Regions from separate parts of the Uliginosibacterium sp. 31-12 genome, predicted to be linked through region 1. Evidence: predicted binding sites of a transcription regulator. Region 1 holds the regulator's gene; each other region holds the start of a gene.
The links. The regulator sigma-54, encoded in region 1, starts transcription at its own class of promoters, with help from an activator protein. The targets are predictions, from matches to a motif close to TGGCACGCTTNCTGCTNA.
Positions count from the first base shown of each region.

Region 1 (3,462 bases):
CACGCGCGGAGGCCGCTACATCGACACGGATGCGCACGGGGTCAAGGATCTGCGAAATCAGGTTCATGAGTCTTTACAGCACAGCGGCGAGTCTCCGGACCGGAGCTCGCCGCTTTCTGGGTTTCAGAGCGGTTGAGGCAGAAAGCCTCAACCATCGCCGGCCGGACAATTCTGCCTGTCCAGACCGGCTGCGTCCAGCGCTTCAGCTGGCGCTCTCAGCGCCTTGCCGTTTCATCGATTCACGGTTGTGATCGCTGATCTTTTCCTTGTGCTTGAGAACCTGACGATCCAGCTTGTCTGCCAGCGCATCAATGGCGGCATACAGGTCGTCGTCTTCACTTTCCACGTGGATATCCTTGCCGCGCACGTGAACAGTCACCTCTGCTTTCTGCTTAAGTTTCTGTACCGAGAGGGTCACATGGGTCGCCGTAACATGATCGAAATGGCGAATCACCCGATCGAGCTTGGAAACCACATATTCGCGCAAAGCGGGAGTGACTTCCAGATGATGGCCGGTGATGTTGAGATTCATAAAACTACTCCTCTCCTGTTAGATCGACTTGCGCTGACTGACCGGCGGAATATTCAGCGACTCCCGGTATTTCGCAATCGTCCGGCGTGCCACCACGATACCCTGCTGGCCCAACAATTCGGCAATCCTGGCATCCGACAGGGGTTTTTTCCCGTCTTCGGCCGCGACCAGCTGGCGAATCAGCGCGCGTATCGCCGTTGCTGAACATGCACCACCGGTATCGGTGGAAACATGACTGCCAAAAAAGTATTTCAGTTCGAACACACCGCGGGGACTGGCCATGTACTTCTGGGTGGTCACCCGCGACACCGTTGACTCATGCAGCTCCAGCTCTTCGGCGATTTCCCTCAGGGTCAGCGGACGCATGGCCACTTCACCATGATCAAAGAACTGGCGCTGACGTTCGACGATGGCCTGCGAAACACGCAGGATGGTGTCAAATCGCTGCTGCACATTCTTGATCAGCCACTTGGCTTCCTGCAGCTGTCCCGATAAGGAACTACTTACGCCCCTGTTCTGTTGAAGTATATCGGCGTAGACCCGATGGATCCTGAGTCTCGGCATGGCCTCTGGATTGAGGCTCACCGTCCAGCCGCTACGTTGCTTGCGCACCACCACGTCCGGAATCACGTAGCGCGTTTCCATCGGTGCAAATTGAGCCCCCGGACGCGGATTCAAATGACAAATGAGTTCCTGAGCTGCGCGCAAGGCATCATCATTGCAGCCCAGGCGCCGCTTGAGGCGCGCGAAATCGCGCGCAGCCAGCAATTCCAGATTGCCGTCCGCGATCAGCATGGCGTGATCGCGCGTGGCACTTTCCGGCAAAGCGCGAATCTGCAGGAGCAAGCACTCCTGCAAGTTGCGAGCGCCGATGCCGGCGGGGTCAAGGTTCTGGACCTGATGCAAGGCAATGTTCAACTCATCGAGTTCTACTTCCCATTCGGCCGGAATCAGCGGCAGAAGTTCCTCGAGGTCCTGCAGCAACAAACCGTCGTCGTCCAGCGCTTCGATGATCAGCTGCACCAGCGCACGATCACGATCAACCAGCGGCATCAGGGCGACCTGCCCCAGCAGGTGATCCCGCAAGGAAGTAGCGGCGGCCTGGAATTCCTGAAAGTCGGAATCATCGTCGTCCCCACCGCCATTCCGCGAGGCGCCTTCCGTGCGCCATTCGGCAGCTTCGCCGATATCATCATCCGAAACGCTGTCGTAAGCCTCTCCGATGTTGTCCGGCATGTCCGTCACGCTCGGCGACTCGAAATCCTCATCGCCGGAGGATGAAGCAGAGGATTCGATGCGGTATTCCTCACCCGCCGTCGCCACACTGGCTTCGCCCGCCTCGACAGGGACGGGTCCATCACTTTCTTCGTCACCGCCTTCACGCTCCAGCATCGGGTTTTCGAGCAGGATGCGTTCGATCTCCTGATTGAGTTCGAGCGTGGACAGCTGAAGCAGCTTGATGGATTGCTGCAACTGCGGGGTGAGCGCAAGTTGCTGGGAAAGGCGGAGCTGAAGCGAGGGTTTCATTCTTTACAGACGGGGAGGTGCGGAGCGGCCAAGCCTAGAGGCGGAAGTGTTCGCCAAGGTAAATCTGCCGTACCTGTTCATTCTGCACGATTTCTGCCGGTTTGCCGCCAGCCAGCACCTCACCCGCATTGATGATGTAGGCGTGATCGCAAATACCGAGGGTTTCGCGCACATTATGGTCGGTAATCAGCACGCCAATACCGCGCGCCTTGAGGTAACTGATGATTTTCTGGATATCAATCACTGCAATCGGATCAACGCCGGCAAAAGGCTCATCCAGCAGGATCAGACGCGGACGGGTGGCCAGCGCACGCGCGATTTCGACGCGGCGGCGCTCACCGCCGGACAAGGACATAGCGGTCGCTTCGCGCAAATGGCCGATGTTGAGTTCATCCAGCAGCTCATCCAGACGTTTTGCCATGTCTGCGCTGGAGAGCTTTTGCAACTCCAGCACCGCCATGATGTTCTCGGAGACCGTAAGTTTGCGGAACACCGAGTTTTCCTGCGGCAGATAGGAGAGCCCTTGGTGCGCCCGTTTGTGGATCGGCCAATGGGTGAGCTCGGTTCCATCGAGATGGATCTTGCCGCCATCGGCACGTACGAGGCCGACGATCATGTAGAAACAGGTGGTCTTGCCTGCGCCGTTCGGCCCCAGCAAGCCCACCACTTCGCCACTGCCAACCTCGAAGGACACGTCGTGCACCACGGTGCGTGCCTTGTAGCGTTTCTGCAGATTGCTAACCCTGAGCAGACTCATCCAGTGTTTCTTTCAAGAGTTTCCTGATGATGTCGACCGCAAACCCTCTGGTCTGCAGGAAGCGCGCCTGACGCGCCCACTCCCTGTGATCCTGCGGCAACACCCCGAATTTTTTCTGCCACACGCTGCGCGCGCGCATCAGTTCATCTTCCTGCAAAGCCTCGCCCATGGCGCCAGCTGCCGTCTCGCGATCCACTCCCCGGTCATCCAGCTCACGACGGATGCGCGCGGCACCAAAGCGGCTGGCGCGCGATCTCACGAAACTCTCGGCAAAGCGCTCGTCAGACTGCAGACCTGTCTCTGCCATGCGATCCAGCACGGCTTCGACATCATCGTCGGCGCCGGCTCTTGCCGCCAGCTTGCGCCGCAGCTCCAGCCTCGAATGTTCGCGCGTGGCGAGCAGACGCAAGGCTGTCGAGCTGAGCGAAGCGGCGGGCTTCTTCAAACAGCTTACTCCGCTTCAGCCACAGTAGGCATCACGGCAACCCCCACACTGGCACGCACCTTGTTTTCGATCTCGAGTGCCAGCGCCGGATTGGCACGCAGGAATTCACGTGCATTGTCCTTGCCCTGGCCGACCTTCTCGCCGTTGTAGGCGTACCAGGCACCGCTCTTGTCGACGATTTTGTGATCGACGCCCATGTCG
Region 1 is NZ_JAUOOA010000006.1:34,318-37,779, forward strand. Features, by position in the region: gene Q3Y64_RS12265 (PTS sugar transporter subunit IIA) at 1-67, opposite strand, end outside; gene raiA (ribosome-associated translation inhibitor RaiA) at 203-532, opposite strand; gene Q3Y64_RS12275 (RNA polymerase factor sigma-54) at 551-2,059, opposite strand; gene lptB (LPS export ABC transporter ATP-binding protein) at 2,094-2,816, opposite strand; gene recX (recombination regulator RecX) at 2,797-3,261, opposite strand; gene recA (recombinase RecA) at 3,267-3,462, opposite strand, start outside.

Region 2 (3,462 bases), on a different contig from region 1:
CCGTCGAGGTCTGCTGCAGGCAGCCGCTCGGCAGATCCGGATCGGTGTAGAACGAAGAGGGTCTTGCGGCGCTGCCGGTGTCCGTCGTCAGCGAATACTCGTAGCGCAGCGCGGTACGGTTGGTGCAGTCGTAGGTCAACTTGAAGCCCCCTTTGTCGAGAGTGACTTCCTCTGCACGAGCAACGCCCACACAAGCGACCAACGCAATAATATAAAGCACGTACTTCATGACTAACTCCTGTGAATTGAGGTTGATAACGCGAACGCATAACAACTCCCGTCAGGTTCAGGCGATCAATGGAAATGAGATCGCCATAGCCGGACGGCACAGGGTAGGGTCTTTCTGGTACTGCTTTTTTGTGTATCTTAATTGTGATTCACTAAGACTAAAGAATTATTGCAACGTCAAATTGTAATAACTGATATCTCGTTTTGATTATGGGTTGAAATTGAACTTCGGGCCCATGAAATCATGGATGGTTAAGTTGAACGGGTTGGGATGATCGCGAGATCGTGAGTCGGTTTAATCAGCCAAGAGATGCGTTTGCGCAAATCGCGTAATAAGCTGTTTGCGATCTGTCGCCTTGTAAGGCGGGTGCGGCTGCGCCTAACCCGCCCTGCGCCTGACGATAGTTTTATTGAGGCCGTAAAAACAAAAAGCCCACGAAGAATGTCGTGGGCTTTTTGTTTGGGACGGCCAGCGGGCCGGCTGACTTCATTTCAAGCTGAATATCACCAGTTGGTTTCGCGTTCCGGTGTGGCTGAAATTTTATGGATGGACAAGTCTGCGCCATTAAATTCTTCTTCGGCGTCCAGGCGCAGGCCGGCGATTTTCTTGATCGTGCCGTACACGATGCCGCCGCCGATCACGGCGATTGCGATACCGGCCAGGGTGCCGATCAGCTGGGCCCAGAAGCTCACGCCGCCCGCACCGCCCAGCGCTTGCTGGCCGAAGATGCCGGCGGCGATGCCGCCCCAGGCGCCACACAGGCCGTGCAGGGGCCATACGCCGAGCACGTCGTCGATCTTCCAGCGGTTCTGAACCTGCGTGAACATGTAGACGAACAACGCACCGGCCACGCCGCCTACGACCAGGGCGCCCAGCGGATGCATGATGTCCGAGCCGGCGCAGACGGCGACCAGGCCAGCGAGCGGGCCGTTATGCACGAAGCCCGGGTCGTTCTTGCCCATCACCAGCGCGGTGAGGGTGCCGCCGACCAGCGCCATCAGCGAGTTCACGGCGACGAGGCCGGTGATGGCTTCGAGCTTCTGGGCGCTCATCACGTTGAAGCCGAACCAGCCCACGGTGAGGATCCAGGCGCCAAGGGCGAGGAAGGGGATGCTTGAAGGCGGGTGGGCGGCGATGGCGCCATCCTTGTTGTAGCGGCCACGGCGTGCGCCGAGCAGCACCACGGCGACGAGGCCGATCCAGCCCCCTACGGCATGCACCACCACGCTGCCGGCGAAGTCGTGGAACTTGGCGCCCAGTGCGGCTTCGATGGCCGGCTGGATACCGAACTTGTCGGCCCACACGATGCCTTCGAAGAAGGGGTAGACGAAGCCCACCAGCAGGAAGGTGGCGGCTAGCTGCGGCGAGAAGCGCGCGCGCTCGGCGATGCCGCCGGAGACGATGGCCGGGATGGCGGCGGCGAAGGTGAGCAGGAAGAAGAACTTCACCAGCTCGTAGCCATTATTGACCATCAGGCTTTGCGCGCCGCTGAAGAAATGCACGCCGTAGGCGATTCCATAGCCGATGAAGAAGTAGGCGATTGTCGAGACACAGAAATCGACCAGGATCTTGACCAGGGCATTGACCTGGTTCTTGCGACGCACGGTGCCAAGCTCAAGAAAGGCGAAGCCAGCGTGCATGGCCAGCACCATGATGGCGCCCAGCAGCACGAAAAGCACGTTGGCGGAAGTTTGAAACTGCTCCATTTTGGACCTCGTATTGCACGGAAGCGCTGCTTAAAGCATGAACTGAGCCAGAGTTTATTTCTTCATTAATCAATGGCTTACTTGAACATGTCGAGCTGTGGATGCGCCATATATGTGCATACACCTTTCGTTTATGCACGCAAGCGGTGCTTGTACATGCACCGCATGAGGCGGTGTCGATGCATTTGGTGCAAAGGGTTTTGCACTGCAGCGGGGCGTCTGCTGGCGGGGGGGGCTGTGCTGGCGTCTGGGCCCCGCCGGCTGAAGCCGGCCCTACGAAAAGCCGCGTGTCTGTGCGCGTAGCCGTGCCTGTGGGGATGGTTTTGAGCTTGTAGGGCCGGCTTCAGCCGGCGAGGCCCGGGGTGGGCATGGGGCTGTGCGGCTGAAGCCGCACCTACGAAACTCTGTGTGCCTGTGGGCGCCGGGCTTGTGGCGGGTGGGATTTTGTAGGGCCGGCTTCATCCGGCGAGGCCCAGGGTGGAGCGGGGCTGTGCGGCAAAGCCGCAGCGACGGCAAGCCGCGTGCCCCTGACTCCGTTACATCCCGATGTATTGCGGGCCGCTGCCGCCTTCGGGCGGGTGCCAGAGCAGGCTGTGCTCTGGGTCGTTGAGCTCGCAGGCCTTGCAGTGCAGGCAGTTCTGGCTGGTGATGCGTACCGTGTCGCCCTCCCGCTCATACACGCCGGCCGGGCAGTAGCGGGCTTCGGGGGCAGCAAAGCGGATCACCCGCACGCTTTCCTGGGCCGGGGTGTTCTGGCGGCGCAGATGGGGCGGCTGGTCGTGCTCATGGCGGATGTTGGCGAGCATCAGGGAACTGTTGCGGTCGAAAGTCAGCACGCCGTCCGGCTTCAGCGGCGGGCGTGCTGGGTAGTCGCCTGCGGCGGCCATCTTGCTGCGCGCCGGGGCTGGGTGGCGTAGCGTCCAGGGCAGGCGCAGGCCGAGGGCTAGTAGCCACATTTCGACGCCGCAGAAGAGCGAACCGAGCACGGTGCCGAAGCGCGACAGCAGTGGCTTCACGTTGCGCGTGTCGCGCTGCTCGCGGCCGATCCAGGAGGCGGCCACGGCGGCCGGGAAATCCGCCAGCTCGTCATGCTCACGCCCGCCCTGCAGGGCGGCGGCGACCGCTTCAGCGGCGAGCATGCCGGACTTCATCGCGGTATGCGTGCCCTTGATGCGCAGCACATTGAGCAGGCCTGCCGCGCAGCCCAGCAGCAGGCCGCCCGGAAAGCTCAGGCGGGGCTGCGACTGCAGGCCGCCTTCGTTGATGCTGCGGGCGCCGTAGCCGAGGCGCTCGCCACCGGCGAGCAGGGCGGCGATGCGCGGGTGAGTCTTGAGGCGCTGGAGTTCGTCAAAGGGCGAGAGCTGCGGGTTGCGGTAGCCGAAGTGGGTGACCAGGCCGAGGGCGACCCGGTCTTCACCGTACTGGTAGAGGAACGCGCCGCCGCCGGCTTCCCCGCCCAGCGGCCAGCCCAGGAAGTGGCTGACGCTGCCGGTGCGGTGGCGCTCGGCCGGGATCCTCCACAGCTCC
Region 2 is NZ_JAUOOA010000009.1:96,178-99,639, forward strand. Features, by position in the region: gene Q3Y64_RS16280 (DNA/RNA non-specific endonuclease) at 1-220, opposite strand, end outside; gene Q3Y64_RS16285 (ammonium transporter) at 733-1,935, opposite strand; gene Q3Y64_RS16290 (electron-transfer flavoprotein:ubiquinone oxidoreductase) at 2,472-3,462, opposite strand, start outside.
Region 2: a site for sigma-54 is predicted at 1,968-1,985, ahead of Q3Y64_RS16285 (ammonium transporter). Genes of this name have one in related genera too.

Region 3 (3,462 bases), on a different contig from region 1:
TCATCCGTGACCTGGCCCGGTGCGAGGCGCAGCCAGCCGCCGCCGCGAATACGATCGTGGCGCCCGTACTGGCTGCGGATCTCGCGTGGCGTCATGAACTCCACCGTGGCGCCCAGCGCATCACCCAGCGCCAGGCCCAGCATGGCGCCACGGGCGTGGCTGCGCAGGCGCAGGCGCTCCGGATGGCTGCTGATGCCACGCAGGCTCAGCGCGATGGACTGGAACAGGGGCAGGGTGGCGAGCATGGCGGCGTGGCTCAGCCGCCGCAGGTTGCTTCAACGGCGCTGCAGGATTCGCCTACAGCCTTTACGCCCAGGCCGATCAGGGCATCGAGGCGCTCGGTATCGAAACCGGCGACGCAGGTCGTGCCAATCTGAAGCAGCGGGCGGCGGATCAGCAGGGGCTCGGCGATCATTGCGCGCAGGGCCGAGCTGGTATCGAACATGCCCGGGATCACTTCGCCGGATTTCACGCGTGGGGCGTTGTGGTTGAACCAGTCGCGTACCGGCAGATCGATGAAGAAATCCAGCAGGCGCTGGGCGCTCCAGGGTTCGCGCAGCAGGTCGTGAACGATGAGCTCATGGCCGGCGGCCAGCAGCGCGACCTTTTGCCGGGCATTGGTGCGGCAGCCCGGTTTCTCCCAGAAGTGAACGGTGGCCATCTCATGCTCCTTTCCGTATTTCGGGTGCTGCCAGCGCAGCGATGCAAGCCGTGAGCGAGCCGGGCGGATTCAGTGCGACCCCCAGCTCGTCGAGGATCACGCCTTCAACCGGACAGATTGCCGCGCACTGCGGTGTGGCATACGCCTCCACACATTCGGTGCATAAAGCGCCATCGATCAGGAAGTGCGGACTGGCCTCAAGGATGGCCTCATTCGGGCACACGGGCAGGCAAGCCCAGCAATTGACGCAACCTTCAACGATTTCGAGTGCCATGCATGGACCTCTTGCCGGCTTGGCTCAAGCCATTCATTGCAGGTTTCATGCCCGCATCTGTTCCGCAAACGGAGCCCGCTCGAGCTTGCCCGCAACCAGCATCTCCTGCCAGACACTCAGCACCGCAGCCTCGATCCCTTCCATGGCGTGCTCGCCATTGGGCTGGATGCCTGCTGCTTCCAGCTTGCTCCAGGGCTCGAAGCCGATGCGCGAGCACAGCACCACTTCGCAGTCCGCCAGGGTGGCGATGGTGCGGGCCAAGGTGTTTTCGGCCTCGCCGCACTCGCTCTCGCCGCCGCAGTATTGCGCGGCGCGGCGTGAGCCGAGAAAGCGCACGCCGGCACTGCTGGCCTCGTAGATCAGGAATTCGCGCGCATGGCCGAAGTGCTGATTGACCAGATCCTGCCCGCTGCTGGCAACCGCCATCTGCACCGGGCGTCCGCGGCTCGGCGCCTTGATCTGCACCACCGGCGCAGCATGGCGGGCGGCTCGTTTCGCTTCCAGCTCGGCATTGATCGAAGCGCGCAGGGCCACGCGGCGCGCCATTGCGGCCACTTCATCGATCTCCATGGCCTCGATCTTGTCGAGCGTGAATTCAGCGCCGCGATCCTCGCCGAGCATGCCTACCGCATCGGCGCGGCACTGGCGGCAGTGGCGCATCATGTTCATGTCGCCTGCGCAGGCATCCTGCAGGGCCTGCAGCTCGGCCGGGGTCGGGCCGCGCTGGCCGCTGAGACCAAAGTGGGTGCCGTGCTCGGCCTCCGAGATCAGCGGCATCACGTTGTGCAGGAAAGCACCCTTGGCACGCACCACACGCGAGACTTCCTTCAGATGCTCATCGTTGATGCCGGGGATCATCACCGAATTGACCTTTACCAGGATGCCGCGCGCCACCAGCATCTCGAGGCCCTTCTGCTGCTGGGCGATGAGGATCTCGGCGGCCTCGCGGCCGCTGACGCGGCGATGCTCCCAGAAAATCCACGGATAGATCTGTGCGCCCACGTCCGGATCAATGCAGTTGATCGTGATGGTGACGTGATCCACATTGGCGGCAGCGATCTGCTCCACATACTGCGGCAGCATCAGGCCGTTGGTGGAAAGGCAGAGCTTGATGTCCGGTGCGCGCTGCTGCAACGCGCGGAACACTTCAAAGGTTCTGGCCGGATTGGCCAGGGCGTCGCCCGGCCCGGCAATGCCCAGCACGCTCATCTGCGGGATCGCCGCGGCGACAGCCAGAGTTTTCTTGATCGCCTGAGCAGGGCTCAGCACTTCGGACACCACGCCCGGGCGCGATTCATTGCTGCAGTCGTACTTGCGATTGCAGTAGTTGCACTGGATGTTGCAGGCGGGCGCCACCGCCACATGCATGCGGGCGAAGTGATGATGGGCTTCCTCGGAGTAGCAGGGATGATCCTGTACCTTCTTCTGGATGTCGGCCGTGAGGCCGGCCACCCGGGAGGGCTTGCTGCCACAACTGCCGGCGCTGCAACCGGAATGGGCGGGCGGCGCGCTGAGCGGAGTGCCGAGAATCTGGGAAAGGCTGGGGGCGGACATGCTGGACTCCCGATGTGCTGTTTGCGAAGAGTTCAGCAAATGCCGTGCCCATGGCCGGAAGCCTTTACGGATCAATGGCTTGTTGGCTTCGTGGAGGCTTTGTGTCGGCTTGGTGACAGAGTTGTTTGTGGGGAAGGGCACAGCGACCCCGAGCGCGGTTTCCCGCGCGGCAGACCATCCGGTCTGACAGGCTTGTCACGTATGATGCGTGCCCGCTGTCTTTGAGCCAGACCCCCACATGAGATTCGACCTGAAGGTTCCCTTTGCGGAAAAGGATGCTGCCAAGAAACTGGGCGCCCGCTGGGACGCGGCCAACAAACTCTGGTACGTGATCGACAAGGAAGACATGGCGCCCTTCGCGAAGTGGTCGCCCAGCCCGCGCGATGCAGCGAGTGCCACCGCTCCGCAAAATCGTGCGCCGGCAAAATCCCAGATGGAAACCAGCGGCAAACTGCATGTGGGCAGCCAGTACGTGGAGCGGCCGCGTGTGTGCGAATGCCTGCCCTGGGAGGACTGTGCCAAATGCCGTGAAGCGTCTGTGTAAGCAGAGCTTCAATTTGTAGGGTGTGAAAGCCGAAGGCTTGCGCACCCTCCAGCGTTTAAGTTACGCAGGGTGTGAGTGAGGCCTTGATCCGCGTGCGCAAGAAAAAGAATTTGCGCACCCTACCTGGCTACCTGGCTACCTGGCTCTTTTGGGAGTAAGTGATTAATCGCAACTTCCTCCGCCATCGCCGCCACAATCGGCGCTATCGGACGAACCGAAATCACTTGGTCCATCTGCACCGCTTGAGCGGGGGGAACCGTCTGCCGTACAGATGCAGTAGGCCAGCAATAGGCAGAGCCCCGCGCCCACTAGCGAATAAAACGATGTAATAAACGCTGCGCTAATTAGAACTCCGACATATAAATGCCGCACCGACAGACCTCCTCTATTTTGCTTAGCCCTAACGTTTGACGTGAGGGGCCGCCGTAG
Region 3 is NZ_JAUOOA010000010.1:100,496-103,957, reverse strand. Features, by position in the region: gene Q3Y64_RS17235 (ADP-ribosylglycohydrolase family protein) at 1-245, opposite strand, end outside; gene Q3Y64_RS17230 (ArsC/Spx/MgsR family protein) at 257-661, opposite strand; gene Q3Y64_RS17225 (4Fe-4S dicluster domain-containing protein) at 663-935, opposite strand; gene nifB (nitrogenase cofactor biosynthesis protein NifB) at 981-2,489, opposite strand; gene Q3Y64_RS17215 (DUF5710 domain-containing protein) at 2,728-3,033, shown strand.
Region 3: a site for sigma-54 is predicted at 2,522-2,539, ahead of nifB (nitrogenase cofactor biosynthesis protein NifB). Genes of this name have one in related genera too.

Region 4 (3,462 bases), on a different contig from region 1:
CCGCCTTGCGAGGAGTTCACGACCAGCGAGCCTTCCTTCAATGCCACGCGGGTGAGGCCGCCGGGCACGAAACGCACTTCGTTGCCAGAGAGCACGAAGGGGCGCAGATCGATGTGGCGCGGCGCAATGCCGGCATCCACGAAGGTTGGGCAGGTGGACAGCGACAGGGTGGGTTGGGCGATGTATTTCTCGGGCGAGGCGAGGATGCGCAGGCGGAAGTCCTCGATCTCGGCCTTGGTGGAGGCCGGGCCGACCAGCATGCCGTAGCCGCCAGCGCCATGGACTTCCTTCACCACCAGTTCGGGCAGGTGTTCGAGGGTGTAGGCGAGATCCTCGGGCTTCCTGAGCATGTAGGTGGGCACATTGTTGAGAATGGGCTCTTCACCGAGGTAGAAGCGCACCATCTCGCCAACATACGGGTAGATCGATTTGTCATCGGCCACGCCGGTGCCGACGGCATTTGAGATCGTTACGTTGCCGGCGCGGTAGGCGGAGAGGATGCCGGGTACGCCAAGCATCGAATCCGGCCGGAAGGCGAGCGGATCGAGGAAGTCGTCATCGATGCGGCGGTAGATCACGTCAACGCGTTGCGGCCCCTGCGTGGTGCGCATGAAAACCTGCTCGTCGCGCACGAAGAGATCCTGCCCCTCGACCAGCTCGACGCCCATCTGCTGGGCGAGGAAGGCGTGCTCGAAGTAGGCGCTGTTGAAGCTGCCCGGGGTGAGTACCACCACCACCGGGTCGAGCACGCCTTTGGGCGCCACGGCACGCAGGGTGTCGAGCAAGAGATCCGGGTAGTGTTCGACCGGGGCGACGCGATTCCTGGCGAAGAGTTCGGGGAAGAGCCGCATCATCATCTTGCGGTTCTCGACCATGTAGGAGACGCCGGAGGGCACGCGCAGATTGTCTTCCAGCACGTAGAACTCACCGGCGCCGGCACGCACGATATCCACCCCGGCAATCGCCGCGTAGATGTTGTTGGGCACGTCCACGCCCTGCATCTCGGGGCGGTACTGGGCATTGGAGATGACCTGCTCGGCCGGGATGCGTCCGGCCTTGAGGATTTCCTGGCCGTGGTAGATGTCGTGAATGAAGGCGTTGAGTGCTTTGACGCGCTGGCGCAGGCCGTCGGCGAGGGCCAGCCATTCGTGCGAAGGGATGATGCGCGGGATCACGTCGAAGGGGATCAGGCGCTCGGCGCCCGCCTCATCGCCATACACTGCAAAGGTGATGCCGGAGCGGCGGAACAGTGCATCGGCTTCCTGGCGCTTGCGCGTCATGCGTTCCGCACTCATCCCGTCGAACCAGTCCACATAGCCCTGGTAGTGCGTGCGCAGCTCTCCACTGGCGCTGTTCATTTCATCGTAAAACCGGGCTTGCGCCGGGCTTGCTTGGGTTTGAGCCTGAATCGGGGCCACGCGTGTCTCCTGCTGGAGCTGTTATGTCGGCACCATTGCCATTGCGAGAAGCGTGCCATGCGTGCAAAGCGCCTGTTTGCGTAAGCAGACATATAGCCATGAGCCAGATTGGTGCATGCAATCCGGGCCGTGTTCAGGCTGGTGCGTTGCAGCATGCCGGAGTGTGCCCAGAGGGTGTTGCGGCGTTGTGAAGCCCGGCCGGTGCTACTGAGCGGGAGCGTGGCGGGTTGATGGCCGCGTTCGCCTGCGGTGTCGTTGCTGCGGTGAGAAAACCGCGCTGCCGGCGAGGCTGTTGTACCCCGTAGGGAGGAGCTTGCCGTCTGGCGCGCGGGGCGGTTCATGCAGGTAAGTCCTGCTTGAAGAGATCTATCACTTTGGATTAGGGTGGCCAGTCGAATTGGCGGGATCCTGCAGCACCCGCATCAACCCTCACGCGAGTCTGAAATGATGCTCAATGCTGCCAGCGACACCGATCTGCGCAAACGCCTGCTCGATGAAGCGCCACGCGCTTTTGCACCCAACCCTGCCGGGGTGCCCAGCTTGCCGGATCGCGAGGCCTTCCTGCGGCGCCTCGACATGTCGATCCGGATGGCCGAGCGCCAGCGCTCCAGTTTCGCCGTCATGCTGCTGGACCTCGGCCCCACCGAAGATCCGCTCTCCGGCCTGGCTGCCGCGGCCGCCGCACTGCGCATCACGGTACGCCTGACAGACACCGTGGCTTGGCTGGAAGGGCGCCAGTTCGCTGTGCTGCTGAATGTGGCCAATGAAGAAGGCGCGACGCGTGTCGGCGGCAAGATTTTCGAGGCCCTGAGCGAGGCGCTGGGCGAGGCCGCCGGGCGCGAGGTGCGCGCCGGCATGGCGCTCTACCCCGGCCATGGCAAGAGCGGCGATCAACTGCTGCGGGTGGTAAATAGCGCTTTGTATCAGGCCAGCCGTGGCCGCAAAGGCATCGTCATGGCGGTGCTGGCCGAGGGGGTGTTACCCGAGGTGCGCGAAACGCTGGGGCAGCGCTTTGGCATGGCCATCGAGCAGAACGAGTTCGTACTGTGCTTCCTGCCGGTGGTGAACCTCGTGAGTGGTTTGCCGGTGGGGGTCGAGGCGCTGGCGCGTTGGCGCCATCCTGATCTGGGTCTGTTGCCGCCGGCAGAATTCATGCATCTGGCCACCAATGAGTCGGCCCTTGAAGGCCTCAGCCTGCGCCTGCTCGATCAGGCCTTGCTGCAGATCCGCAACTGGCGTGAGCGGGGCGTGGCACTCAGTCTGTCCTTGAACTTTGCGCCGGTTCTGCTGGCGCGCGAGGGCCTCGATCAGCTGATTCTGGCCCGCCTGCAGGCGCAGGGTCTGTCGCCGGAATGCCTGACGTTGGAGCTGCGGGACGAAGGCTTGGCGGTGCTACCGGCCAGCGCGCTGCGCGTGCTCTTCAGCCTGGCCTCGGCGGGCGTGTGTCTGACGATCGATGATTTTGGGCGCGGTAACGGCTCCCTGCTGGCGCTGCGGGATCTGCCGGTGCAGGAATTCAAGATCGATGCAGCGTTCGTGAGCAAGGTCTGCCACAGCGAAGCGGATGCCGCCATTGTCGCGACCCTGGTCAGCCTTGGGCGGCGCCTGGGCAAAACGGTGATCGCCAAGGGAATCGAAACCGAAGAGGTACGCCAGAAACTGCGCAGCCTAGGCTGCGAATATGGCCAGGGCTTCTGTTTCGCCCAGGCCTTGCCGGCTCAGGAGCTGGAGGACTGGCGCGATCAGCGCATGGCCGCGGACGGTGCGCGCCAGACCGTGATCTGAGCGGGACGAGCCAGGCTCGACCGCGCTATGCTGCAGGAAATACTTGCGAGGATTGCATGAAATTTCCAGCCCATGGTTCGGCGCATATTCACAGGGAAGGGCAGTTCTTGATCGCCGAAATCGGCGGTCCCTGGAATGCCGAGCTGATTCATTACTACCGCGAGCTGATGGCCGAACAGGTGCCGGCCGTGGCCGCGCAAGGCCCGTGGGGGCTGATCCTCGAAATCCGCGGTGCAGCGCTGTGTCCGCCCGAGGCAGT
Region 4 is NZ_JAUOOA010000009.1:40,283-43,744, forward strand. Features, by position in the region: gene Q3Y64_RS16025 (circularly permuted type 2 ATP-grasp protein) at 1-1,358, opposite strand, end outside; gene Q3Y64_RS16030 (GGDEF domain-containing phosphodiesterase) at 1,863-3,203, shown strand; gene Q3Y64_RS16035 (hypothetical protein) at 3,260-3,462, shown strand, end outside.
Region 4: a site for sigma-54 is predicted at 1,459-1,476, ahead of Q3Y64_RS16025 (circularly permuted type 2 ATP-grasp protein). Genes of this name have one in related genera too.